DNA from 3 places in the Streptomyces sp. NPDC058295 genome. Region 3 is predicted to be linked to each of the others. Evidence: riboswitches for the same ligand, from Rfam matches in the RefSeq annotation. Region 3 holds a riboswitch; each other region holds the start of a gene.
What was found. A riboswitch is a leader RNA that binds a small molecule or an ion and turns the genes downstream of it on or off. The one in region 3 is predicted to bind thiamine pyrophosphate.
Positions count from the first base shown of each region.

Region 1: linked by a shared signal. The riboswitch ahead of thiO (glycine oxidase ThiO) and the one ahead of ACFVYS_RS17405 (thiamine ABC transporter substrate binding subunit) in region 3 are both predicted to bind thiamine pyrophosphate.
Region 2: linked by a shared signal. The riboswitch ahead of thiC (phosphomethylpyrimidine synthase ThiC) and the one ahead of ACFVYS_RS17405 (thiamine ABC transporter substrate binding subunit) in region 3 are both predicted to bind thiamine pyrophosphate.

Region 1 is NZ_JBHVYO010000069.1:19,766-24,038, reverse strand. Features, by position in the region: gene thiE (thiamine phosphate synthase) at 1-156, opposite strand, end outside; gene ACFVYS_RS40240 (Rv2175c family DNA-binding protein) at 234-599, opposite strand; gene ACFVYS_RS40235 (NAD(P)/FAD-dependent oxidoreductase) at 659-1,861, opposite strand; gene ACFVYS_RS40230 (hypothetical protein) at 1,939-2,289, opposite strand; TPP riboswitch at 2,342-2,452, shown strand; gene thiO (glycine oxidase ThiO) at 2,450-3,616, shown strand; gene thiS (sulfur carrier protein ThiS) at 3,649-3,849, shown strand; gene ACFVYS_RS40215 (thiazole synthase) at 3,853-4,273, shown strand, end outside.
Region 2 is NZ_JBHVYO010000011.1:54,464-58,736, forward strand. Features, by position in the region: gene ACFVYS_RS14085 (hypothetical protein) at 1-472, opposite strand, end outside; gene thiC (phosphomethylpyrimidine synthase ThiC) at 593-2,419, opposite strand; TPP riboswitch at 2,412-2,601, opposite strand; gene ACFVYS_RS14095 (YibE/F family protein) at 3,148-4,273, shown strand, end outside.
Region 3 is NZ_JBHVYO010000014.1:105,418-109,690, forward strand. Features, by position in the region: gene ACFVYS_RS17395 (ROK family protein) at 1-971, opposite strand, end outside; gene rlmN (23S rRNA (adenine(2503)-C(2))-methyltransferase RlmN) at 1,365-2,471, shown strand; TPP riboswitch at 2,526-2,631, shown strand; gene ACFVYS_RS17405 (thiamine ABC transporter substrate binding subunit) at 2,723-3,799, shown strand; gene ACFVYS_RS17410 (ABC transporter permease) at 3,775-4,273, shown strand, end outside.

The sequences.
Region 1 (4,273 bases), on a different contig from region 3:
GGCCGCCTCGATGCCCTTGTCCCGCAGCTGGACGATGTCGACACCGCCCGCGAGGACCGCGTCCAGGAACTCCGGGAGGTCGCCCTGGCGGGTGCGGGCGTCCGTGCAGAGGTACAGCAGGGCGTCGGCCAGGCCGGTGCGGGCGGTGTCGGGCATACGAAGGTCCCCCCAGTGCGGTGGCGTACGGGAGCGAGCGCCCCCGCACGCCGGGTGTGTCGGTTCGAATACGCGGGTCAGACGGCGAGCGCCTGGGCGCGGCGCTTCACCTCCGTGCCGCGATTCTCACTCAGGGCCTGCGCGGGGGTGCCGGGCAGGCTCGGGTCGGGGCTGAAGAGCCACTCCAGCATCTCTTCGTCCTTGAAGCCGTCGTCCCGCAGCAGGGTCAGGGTCCCGACCAGGCCCTTCACCACCTTGTCCCCGTCGATGAAGGCGGCGGGGATGTGCAGCGCGCGGTTCTCGCCACGGCGCACGGCGATGAGCTGGCCGTCCTTGATCAGCTGCCGGACGCGGATCACGTCGACATCGAGCATCTCCGCGATGTCGGGCACGGTGAGCCAGGCGGGGACGAGAGCATCGGTCTTTGCGTCAATCTCGGTCACGGGAACAAGCCTGCCATCTGCCGCTGACAGTCGGAAACCGAGCCGGTCCGACCAGGCGCTCAGGTCGCCGCCGTCGCCGCCTTCATCGGCCTCGCCGGGTCCGCGAGGAGCCGCGGATTCATGGGCGTGCCCGCCAGGATCAGCCGCTTGCCCTGGGCGAGGTCGCGCGCCCGGCCCACGGCCAGCAGGGCGACCAGCCGGTCCTCGCGCAGCCAGCACACCGACCAGGCCGGCCCCGACGGGTCGCCGCGCCACAGGACGCGGTCGGCGTCGGCGTGGTGCCCGGCGTACTGGACGAAGCGGCCGAACTGCTCGGACCAGAAGTACGGGACCGGGTCGTAGACGGCCAGGGGTTCGTCGGTGGCGGCGCCGACGATGTTCGCCGCGACCGTGCGCGGCCCCTGGAGGGCGTTGTCCCAGTGATGGACGAGGAGCCGCTCGCCGTACCGCCCCGAAGGGAAGGATGCGCAGTCGCCGACCGCGTACACATCGGGCACGGAGGTCCGCAGCTGGGCGTCGGCGACGACTTCGCGGTGGGCGCCGAGCGCGACGCCGGAGCCGGCCAGCCAGGCGGTGGCGGGGCGGGCGCCGATGCCCACCACGACCGCGCCCGCGGGCAGCCGGGAGCCGTCGTCCAGGACGACCGCACCGGGCTCGACGCGCTCCACGCGCGCGTGGGTGCGCAGCTCGATGCCGCTGTCGGCGTACCAGGCGGCCATCGGGGCGGCGACCTCGGCGGGCAGCGCCCCGGCCAGCGGCCGGTCGGCGGCCTCGACGACGGTGACCGCGCAGCCGGCCTCCCGCGCGGCCGTGGCGAACTCGGCGCCGATCCAGCCGGCGCCGACGACCACGATGTCGTGCTGACGGGCGAGCACGGGCCGCAGCCGTTCGGCGTCGTCCAGGGTGCGCAGCAGGTGCACGCCGGGCACGCCCTCGGCGCCGGGCAGCCGGATAGGTTCGGCGCCGGTGGCGAGGACGAGGACGTCGTAGGGGACGGGCCCGGCCTCGGTGTCCAGCTCGTGGTCGGCCGGGCGAAGGCCGCTCACCTCGCGGCCGAGCACCAGCTCGATGCCGAGGCCTTCGAAGTCGACGTCGAAGGCGGAACCCTCGGCGTTGCCCAGCAGGACGGCCTTGGACAGCGGGGGCCGGTCGTAGGGCTGGTGGGGCTCCGCGCCGATCAACGTCACCGTGCCGTCGAAGCCCTGTTCCCGCAGGGCCACGGCGGTCTGCACCCCCGCCATGCCCGCGCCGACGACCACCACGCGCCGCCCGGACGGGCCGCCTTCTTCCTGCCTCTGCTCACTCACCTGATCACCTTAGGCGGCTGACGAATCGTCAGTCAGTGCTCGTGCGCCGTGACCTGCTCCACAACGCTGGTGCCGCTGCCCTCCTGCGACTCCCACGCCCAGCTCTCCTCGAGCCGCACCCGTCCGTCCGCGAGCTCCGTGACCGTCGAGACGCAGTGCCCCGAGGACGTCGTCCCGTCGTGCTTGAGCTGTACGTACCGGAAGTCGAGCCGGTCCCCTTCGCGGGTACCCACCAGATGCCCGCGTACGACGTCACCGCCCGCGTACTCCGCCCAGATCTCACCGCCGCGCTCGTGGTACGTGAAGCGGGTGCGGGTGCCGACCTGGCCCGGGGCCTGGTCGGCGACGGGCGCGAGGACGAGGCCGTCCAACGAGCGGGGCATGACGAAAGGCTCCCTTACAGAGGCGCCGGACCACGGGCTAGGGTGGCCAACCTAGAGCACACGCGGGAGTCCGGACGCACCGGGCTGAGAGGGAGGCTGGCGGCCTCCGACCGTCGAACCTGATCCGGGTCATGCCGGCGAAGGGAGGGGCTGGACGCCCATGTCGTCTCCACGTACGTCAGACGTCCTCGTCATCGGGGGCGGGATCATCGGCCTGGTCACGGCCTGGCGGGCCGCGCAGCGCGGCTTCGCCACGGCGGTGGTCGACCCGGCGCCGGGCGGCGGGGCCGCCCAGGTGGCGGCCGGGATGCTGGCCGCCGTCACGGAACTGCACCACGGCGAGCAGACCCTGCTCGGCCTCAACCTGGCCTCCGCCCGCCGCTATCCGGAGTTCGCGGCCGAGCTGACGGAGCTGACCGGGCACGACCTCGGCTACCGGCGCTGCGGCACGCTCGCGGTCGCGCTGGACTCCGACGACCGCGCCCATCTGCGCGAACTGCACGCACTGCAGCAGCAGTCGGGGCTGGAGTCGGAGTGGCTGTCCGGGCGTGAGTGCCGACGCCTGGAGCCGCTGCTGGCGCCCGGGGTGCGGGGCGGGCTGCGGGTCGACGGCGACCACCAGATCGACCCGCGGCGGCTGACCGCGGCGCTGGTGGCCGCGTGCGAGCGGGCCGGGGTGGCCTTCCACCGCGTACGGGCCGAGCGGCTGTCCGTCGTGGGCGAGCGCGCCACGGGGGTCGTCACGCGGGACGGTACGGCCCTGGAGGCGGGGCAGGTGGTGCTCGCCGGCGGCAGCCTGAGCGGACGGCTCGCGGGGGTGCCGCAGGACGTGCTGCCGCCCGTACGGCCGGTGAAGGGCCAGGTGCTGCGGCTGACCGTGCCGCCGCGGTACGCGCCGTTCCTGAGCCGGACCGTACGGGCCGTGGTGCGCGGCAGCCAGGTCTACCTGGTCCCCCGGGAGAACGGCGAGCTGGTCGTGGGCGCCACCAGCGAGGAGCTGGGCTGGGACACCACGGTCACGGCGGGGGGCGTGTACGAGTTGCTGCGCGACGCCCACGAGCTGGTCCCCGGGATCACCGAGCTGCCGCTCACGGAGACGCGCGCGGGGCTGCGGCCCGGATCCCCGGACAACGCGCCGCTGCTCGGGCCGACGGAGCTGGCGGGGTTGCTGCTGGCCACCGGCCACTACCGCAACGGCGTGCTGCTGACGCCGGTGACGGGTGACGCGATGGCGCACGCCCTGGCCACCGGGGAGCTCCCGGACGAGGCCCGTCCCTTCACGCCCCGGCGCTTCGGCGCCACCGCACTCTCGGAGCAGTCCGCATGAACACCCGGCAGAACGCCAGGAAGAACGCGCCCGTGCAGATCTCGGTGAACGGAGAGCGGCGCGAGTTCGCTCCCGGTACGGCCCTCGACAGCGTCGTACGGTCCCTGACGCCGGCGCCCTCCGGGGTGGCCGCGGCGCTCAACGAGACCGTCGTCCCGCGCGCGCAGTGGCCGTCGACGGCTCTGCGCGACGGTGACCGGGTGGAAGTCCTCACCGCGGTCCAGGGGGGCTGAGCCATGGCCGACGATCCCTTCGTCCTCGGAGGCAGGTCCTTCTCGTCCCGTCTGATCATGGGCACGGGGGGCGCGCCCAGCCTGGAGGTGCTGGAGCGGGCGCTGGTGGCGTCCGGGACCGAGCTGACGACGGTCGCGATGCGCCGGGTGGACCCCTCGGTGCACGGTTCCGTGCTGTCGGTGCTGGAGCGGCTCGGTATCCGGGTGCTGCCGAACACGGCGGGCTGTTTCACCGCCGGGGAGGCCGTGCTGACGGCCCGGCTGGCGCGGGAGGCGCTGGGCACCGATCTGGTCAAGCTGGAGGTCATCGCCGACGAGCGCACGCTGCTGCCTGACCCGATCGAGCTGCTGGAGGCGGCGGAGACGCTGGTGGACGACGGGTTCACGGTGCTGCCGTACACGAACGACGATCCGGTGCTGGCCA
Region 2 (4,273 bases), on a different contig from region 3:
ACGGATGCCACACCCAGCCGGCCACCAGCACGTGCCGGCCGTCCCCGCTCACCGACAGCCGGGAATGGAACACGTCCTTCGCCTCGCGGGCGCCGGTGGTGAGCCGCTGCCCTGACGCCGCGTCCTCGATCTGGAGAACGTTGTACTCCTCCGGGCAGTGGACCAGGATCTCCCGGCCGTCCCTCAGGACCCCCAGGGCCACGGGGTAGTCGTAGTCCTCGGCGTGCTCCGGGCTGCGCGTCAGCGCACGGAGGGGGTGCGTGCCCTCCAGCAGCAGCGCTTCGGTCCCCCGTTCCGCATAGACGACGCTGTAGCGGCCGGAGGGGGAGACGACACTTCTGTCGAAGCCGGGGCCGTGATCGGTGGCCGTCCGGCGCTCCACACCATCGGTGCTCCACGCCCGGCCGCCCACCGCATCGACCAGCTCATCGCCCCGCCAGGCCAATGACCGGACCGGCGCCGTCGACTTCATCCACTCCAAGGTCCCTCTCCCCCCGATCGCAACAACGCCCTCTCTCCCCCCTCCGCGCCGGTCGCTGATGGCGCTGTCCCCAGGCCTCGGACCTCCGGGGACAGCGCCGTTCCGCGTACGTCAGTCAGCCAGCGGCAGGTACACCCGGTTCCCGCTCGCCGCGAACTCCTTCGACTTCTCCAGCATGCCCTCGGCGATCTCCTCCGCCGAGGCCCCCTCGGCCGCCCCGGCGCCGAACCGCTCGTTGATGCTCTGGCTGATCTTCATCGAGCAGAACTTCGGCCCGCACATCGAGCAGAAGTGCGCCGTCTTCGCCGGCTCCGCGGGGAGTGTCTCGTCGTGGAACTCCCGTGCCGTGTCAGGATCGAGGGCCAGGTTGAACTGGTCCTCCCAGCGGAACTCGAAGCGGGCGTCCGACAGCGCGTCGTCCCATTCCTGCGCACCGGGGTGCCCCTTGGCGAGGTCGGCTGCGTGGGCGGCGATCTTGTAGGTGATGACACCGGTCTTGACGTCGTCACGGTTGGGCAGGCCCAGATGCTCCTTGGGCGTGACGTAGCAGAGCATCGCCGTGCCCCACCAGGCGATCATCGCGGCACCGATGCCGGAGGTGATGTGGTCGTACGCCGGCGCGACGTCCGTCGTCAGCGGGCCGAGCGTATAGAACGGAGCTTCATCACAGATCTCCTGCTGAAGGTCGATGTTCTCCTTGATCTTGTGCATCGGGACATGGCCCGGGCCTTCGATCATCGTCTGAACATGGAAACGCTTCGCGACCCGGTTGAGTTCCCCGAGGGTCCTCAACTCCGCGAACTGAGCCGCGTCGTTGGCGTCCGCGATGGAACCCGGCCGCAGGCCGTCGCCCAGCGAGTACGTGACGTCGTAGGCGGCGAGGATCTCGCAGAGTTCCTCGAAGTTCTCGTAGAGGAACGACTCCTTGTGGTGCGCGAGGCACCAGGCCGCCATGATCGAGCCGCCCCGGGACACGATGCCGGTCTTGCGGTTGGCGGTGAGCGGGACGTACGAAAGGCGGACACCGGCGTGGACCGTCATGTAGTCCACGCCCTGCTCGGCCTGCTCGATGACGGTGTCCTTGTAGATCTCCCAGGTCAGCTCCTCGGCGCGGCCGTCGACCTTCTCCAGCGCCTGGTACAGCGGCACCGTGCCGATGGGAACGGGGGAGTTGCGCAGCACCCACTCGCGGGTGGTGTGGATGTTGCGGCCGGTCGACAGGTCCATGACCGTGTCGGCGCCCCAGCGGGTCGCCCAGGTCATCTTCTCGACCTCCTCCTCGATGGAGGACGTCACCGCCGAGTTGCCGATGTTGGCGTTGACCTTCACCAGGAACCGCTTGCCGATGATCATCGGCTCGATCTCCGGGTGGTTGACGTTGGCCGGCAGCACGGCGCGGCCCGCCGCGATCTCCTCGCGAACCACCTCGGGGGAAACGTTCTCTCGGATGGCCACGAACTCCATCTCGGGTGTGATCTCCCCCCGGCGCGCATACGCGAGCTGGGTGACCGCCTCGCCGTCCCGCCCGCGGCGCGGCAGGCGCGGCCGGCCAGGGAAGACCGCGTCGAGGTTACGCAGCCCGCCGCGCGGTGAGGTGTGCTTGAGTCCGTCGTCCTCGGGACGGACCGGCCGGCCCGCGTACTCCTCGGTGTCGCCCCGGGCGATGATCCAGTTCTCGCGCAACGGCGACAGGCCCCTGCGGACCTCCGTCTCGACGAGTGGATCGGTGTACGGGCCGGAGGTGTCGTACAGGCTGACCGACTGCCCGTTGGTGAGATGCACCTGACGAACCGGCACCTGTAGATCGGGGCGGGTGCCCTCGACGTACCCCTTGTGCCAGCCGATGGACTTCCCGGCCTCCGAGGCATTCACGTCGACCGTGCTTTCGCTGGTCGCGTGCTGCGTGAAGGCAGGCGTGCGTGCGTCCTTGTTGGTCATGAGACCTACTCCCTACGCCGGCATTACCCGGTAACAGGTTCGGCGGTCGACGCAGCGGCTACCGCCTGCCGATGTTTCATGTGAAACATCACTCGATTCGAGAGACGTTCCACGTGAGACATCGCGAAGACGGAGGTCAGCGCCCTCTCAGCCCGGTGCTCCGAGCTCCCGCGTGTGCAAAGGTTGTCTCCACGCTAGCGTCAATTCTGGCGCGGTGAACAGAGGGCCCGTGTCGTTCTTGCGATGATCGGTCGGTGACCACGACACACCAGCCCCCGTACCCGCCGCCCGAGCCGCCCCGCCGACCGGGCGCCGGCAGCGGTCCCGGCAATGGCTCCGGCAATGGCTCCGGAAGCGGTTCTGCCGGCGGCCCCAGAGGGGACCGCGACTCCGGCAACGGTCACGATCACCCGCGCAGTCCCGACCACGGGCCGGGATACGCAGGCGGCCTCGGCGGACTGAGACGTGCCGGAACCCCTGGCGGGCAACGCCCCCGCCCGATCGAGGGCCGCGGGGCAGGCCCGGGGACGCAGTCGGGACCGGGGGCGCGGTCTGGGTCGGGGGCGGGAAGCGGCCTGGGCTACGGCAACGGTCCAGAGCCCGGGACCCGCCGGGGATACCGGAGCGGGCAGGAGTACCGCAGCGGGCAAGGGCCCGAGAACGACCAGGGATACGGGGACGGCCAGGGATACGGGAACGGCCGCGGGTACGACGACGGGGATGGGTCCGTGCCCGGGCAGGAGTACGGACCCGACCATGATTCCGGCCCTCGTCCCGGCCCGGGCCCTCGTCCTGAACGTGGCTCTGGTCCTGTTCCTGGTTCTGGTCCCGGCCCTGGTGACGGATATGGCTTCGACCGCGAACACGGTCATGGGCAGAGTCACGACGGCGGTCATGGCGGTGGCCCCGGGAACGGTTCCGGAGAGGGCCACGGCGGCGGACACGGCCATGGCCCGGGCGACGGGCACGGTTCCGGATCCGGTTCCGACGGCGGGCACGGGCATTCGCACAGCCACAGTCACGGCCCGGCCGCCCCTGTCTCCCAGCACCTGCGCAAGGTCATCGCGGCCATCCTCATCCCGTTCGGTGCCGCGGTACTGGTGGGGCTCGTGGTGCTGTGGCCCGGCGGAGCCCCTGCGCACGAGCGCACCGGAGTCGGCTTCGACCGGCAGACCCAGCAGGCCACGGTCACCAAGGTCGTGAGCTTGAGCTGCGCGTCGGTGAACGCCTCGGGTGACACCCCTACCGGCCACACCTCCACGGCCGAGGGCTCCTCCGCGCAGCAGCAGGCGGGCGGCACCTGCAAGAGGGCCACGATCCGGGTGGACACCGGCGACGACAAGGGCCGTACGTTCACGGAGATCGTCCAGCCCGACCAGTCACGGCAGTTGGAGCAGGGCGAGAAGGTCGTGGTCGCCTACGAGCCCTCCGCGCCGAAGGATCTCCAGTACTCGGTGACCGACGTGAACCGCCGCATCCCCATGGCGGTCCTGGCGATCATCTTCGCGGTCGCCGTCGTGGTCGTCGGGCGGCTGCGGGGCGTCATGGCGCTGGTCGCGCTGGCCATCAGCTTCATGGTGCTGAACTTCTTCGTGCTGCCCGCGATCCTCCAGGGGTCGAACCCGCTGGTCGTGGCGGTGGTGGGGTCGAGCGCCATCATGCTGATCGCGCTGTATCTCTGCCACGGGCTCTCGGCCCGCACCTCCGTCGCGGTGCTCGGCACGCTGATCTCGCTCCTGCTGATCGGCGTCCTCGGCTCGCTGTTCATCGACTGGGCCGCGCTGACCGGCAACACGGACGACAACACCGGCCTGATCCACGGCCTGTACCCGTCGATCGACATGAGCGGTCTGC
Region 3 (4,273 bases):
AGGTTGTGTGGGCGCCTTGTGCTGCCGAGTTCGGCAGCTGTGGCGGCCGCGCCTATCGCGCCGGTCAGGGGTCCGTGGGAGGCTAGGCAAACGCGTACGCGCCGAGCGGGAGCCGGGAAGGATCGTCGGGACACTTCCCTTTGTACGGGATCAATCAGCGTAGATCCCAAGCCTGCGACGCCCCCACCCAGGACGACGACTTCGGGATTCAATACGTTCACCATGTTAGAGATGGCAACGATCAAAGCTGTGGTGGCTTCGGTCAGTGCTTGTTGTGCTTGTGGATCGCCCATATGCAGGGCCTCGCGGAAGTCGGCTTTTTTCGCTGCTGCCTCGGGCGCAGCTTCTAATGTCGATCCTTCGGCGCTCAGTTCGGCATAGCGTGCGGTGATGGCCGTTCCTGATGCGTACGAATTGAGGCAGCCCGCACTGCCGCAATCACAATTCCTTCCTGCGGGGTCGACGGTGATGTGGCCGATCTGCCCGGCCGTTCCGTCAATTCCTCGCAGTGGTATACCGTTCAGCAGAACCGCTCCGCCAACTCCCGTGCCGAGAGTGAGGCAGACGAGGCAACGTGGCCGTTCGCTCGGTGGGATGCTTGCCATATGGCCTAAAGCTGCCATGGTTGTGTCATTGTCGACGATGACGGGAACGCCCAGTCGCTGCTGGAGTAGCGACTGAAAGTCGACATTCAGCCACGTCGGCAGGATGATGGAATCTCGGAATGTTCTGTCCGGCGCGATGAGGCCTGGAAGTCCGACTCCCACCGCTTCCACTGATCGCCGCACATGATGCGTTTCCCTGAGTAGGCGATCGATCAATGCCTCAGAATGTTCGACAGATTGTTCGGGAGACGCTGAACGGTTCGTCGGTTCGGTAATTTCTGCAAGTATTTTCTTCGTACTTGAGATGAGGACGGCGGCGGTTTTTGTGCCACCTACGTCGATTCCGACCGTTAAACGGTTGTCCACCCCTTGCCTCCCATGGAGAAGGACTTCGGGCAAAGGATAGCCGGAGAGAGGTAGGGGGGGTAGAGAGCGAGCGAACTGCGAAATGATGGTGGTGGTGCGCTGCCGTGGGGGCGTTCTGCGACTTTGATCAAGTCGGCGCGGTGGATGTTGTGCGCCGGCGGAGCTGGAGACCCGTGTCCGGAGTGCACCCTGTCTGTCGAAGTCCGTGGCGTGGCTTCGAAAGGTCAGGTTCGGAGGAGAGGGGACCCAGATGTACAGGTCGTCCTACGTAGGGAGGCTCTCGGGCGTCTGCACGTGCGGCTGGAGGGCAGGCAGCCCCGAACGGCGTTCAGGGAGTGCGGTGGGAGGCTTGGCCCTGGGCCGAGCCAATCGATCTGCGACACTGGAAGAGTTATGCCTAAGCCCGGAGAACTCACTTTCGTCGCCCCCCGCGGAGCCAAGAAGCCGCCGCGGCATCTCGCCGACCTCTCGCCCGCCGAGCGGAAGGAGGTCGTGGCGGAGATCGGGGAGAAGCCGTTCCGTGCCAAGCAGCTGTCGCAGCACTACTTCGCGCGTTACGCGCACGACCCGGCGGAGTGGACCGACATCCCCGCCGGTGCCCGCGAGAAGCTGCGTGAGGCGCTGCTGCCGGACCTGATGTCGGTCGTGCGGCATCTGTCGACGGACCAGGGGACCACCCGTAAGACCCTGTGGCGGCTGTTCGACGGCACGCTCGTGGAGTCGGTGCTGATGCGCTACCCGGACCGGGTGACGATGTGCATCAGTTCGCAGGCCGGGTGCGGGATGAACTGCCCGTTCTGCGCGACCGGGCAGGCGGGTCTCGACCGTAATCTGTCCACCGCCGAGATCGTGCACCAGATCGTCGACGGGATGCGGGCGCTGCGGGACGGGGACGTGCCCGGGGGGCCTGCCCGGCTCTCCAACATCGTCTTCATGGGGATGGGCGAGCCGCTCGCCAACTACAAGCGGGTCGTCGGCGCCATCCGCGCGCTCACCGACCCGGCTCCGGACGGGCTCGGGATCTCGCAGCGGGGCATCACCGTGTCGACGGTCGGGCTGGTGCCGGCCATCCACCGGTTCTCCGACGAGGGCTTCAAGTGCCGGCTCGCGATCTCCCTGCACGCGCCGGACGACGAGCTGCGCGACACCCTCGTCCCCGTGAACACACGGTGGAAGGTGCGCGAGGTGCTGGACGCCGGGTTCGAGTACACCGAGCGGTCCGGGCGCCGGCTGTCCATCGAGTACGCGCTGATCCGCGACATCAACGACCAGGCCTGGCGTGGTGACCGGCTCGGGCGGCTGCTGCGCGGCAAGCCCGTGCACGTCAACCTCATCCCGCTCAACCCGACCCCGGGTTCGAAGTGGACGGCGTCGCGGCCCGAGGACGAGAAGGCGTTCGTCGAGGCGATCGCCGCGCACGGGGTGCCCGTCACGGTCCGGGACACCCGTGGCCAGGAGATCGACGGGGCGTGCGGTCAGCTCGCGGCCACCGAGCGGTAGTCTGATCCCGGTATCAGTTATCGGGTATCAGTACGTCCGTATCAGTACATCTTCATATTCCGACAGGGGAGCGCCACAGCGCTGAGAGTGCGGGAGAGTCCGCAGACCCTCTGAACCTTGCCCAGGTCATTCTGGGTAGGAAGTTCGGTCATCACTCAAGCTGTTGCGCCCTGCCCGGGCACCGGCGGAACCTTCCGCGGGTGCCCGGGCAGGGCCGCGTCTCTTCCTGGTCAACCCCAGGAGGAAATCCAGTGCACACCAGGACGTTCGTGGCCGCGGCCGTCGGCCTCGGCCTCGTCACGCTGTCCGCCTGCGGATCGTCGGACGACGACGGTTCGGCGGCGAAGTCCAAGACCGTCACCCTCGTCAGCCACGACTCGTGGGCCGTCTCCAAGAACGTGCTCGCGGACTTCGAGAAGCAGTCCGGCTACCGGGTGAAGGTCCTCAAGGACGGCGACGCCGGTCAGGCCGTCAACAAGGCCATCCTCACCAAGGACAACCCGCAGGGCGACGTCTTCTTCGGCGTCGACAACACGCTCCTGTCCCGCGCCCTCGACAACGGGCTCTTCCAGTCGTACGAGGCGAAGGGCGCGGACCAGGTCCTGCCCGCGTACCGGGCCGACCAGAAGAAGCACCGGGTCACGCCCGTCGACACCGGTGACATCTGCGTCAACTACGACAAGGCGTACTTCAGCGCGCACAAGCTGACCCCGCCCGCCTCCTTCGACGACCTGCTGAAGCCCGCGTACAAGAACCTGCTGGTCACCGAGAACGCCGCCACCTCCTCCCCGGGGCTGGGATTCCTCCTCGGGACCGCCGCGAAGTACGGCGACGAGGGCTGGGCGGACTACTGGAAGAAGCTCAAGGCCAACGGCGTGAAGGTGGTCGACGGCTGGGAGCAGGCCTACAACGAGGAGTTCTCCGGCTCTGCGGGCGGAAAGAAGGCGGGGGCCGACCGGCCGCTCGTCGTCTCGTACGCCTCCTCGCCGCCCGCCGAGGTGATCTACGGCGACCCGAAGCCGACCACCGCCCCGACCGGAGTCTCCGCCGGCACCTGCTTCCGCCAGGTCGAGTACGCGGGTCTGCTGAGCAACGCCGCCAACCCCGAGGGCGGCAAGGCGCTGCTCGACTTCCTGCTCACCGCGGAGTTCCAGCAGGACATGCCGCTCAACATGTTCGTCTACCCGGTGCGCCAGGGGGCCGCGGTCCCGGCGGAGTTCACGCAGTTCGGGCCGCAGGCGAAGGACCCCGAGACGCTGGACCCGGCGAAGATCGCCGACAACCGTGACGACTGGGTCAAGTCATGGACCTCGCTCGTACTGAAGTGACCGGACGCGCGGCCCGCGCGGGGAACGCGGCGCGGCTCGGACTCATGGCCGTGCCCGTCGCGTTCTTCGCGGTCTTCTTCGCCTACCCGGTCGCCGCGATCGTCGCCCGGGGACTCGGCTCCGACGGGGGCTGGCGCTTCGGGCGGCTGTGGGACGTGCTCGCGCAGTCCGACATCCGGCACGTCCTGTGGTTCACCACCTGGCAGGCGCTGGCCTCGACCGCGCTGACCCTCCTGGTCGCGCTGCCCGCCGCGTATGTCTTCGCCCGCCTGGAGTTCCCGGGCAAGCAGGTGCTGCGCGCCGTCGTCACCGTCCCGTTCGTGCTGCCGACGGTCGTCGTCGGCACGGCGTTCCTGGCGCTCGTCGGACGCGGTGGGCTGCTCGACGATCTGTGGGGCGTACGGCTGGACACCACGGTGTGGGCGATCCTGCTGGCGCACGTCTTCTTCAACTACGCGGTCGTCGTACGGACGG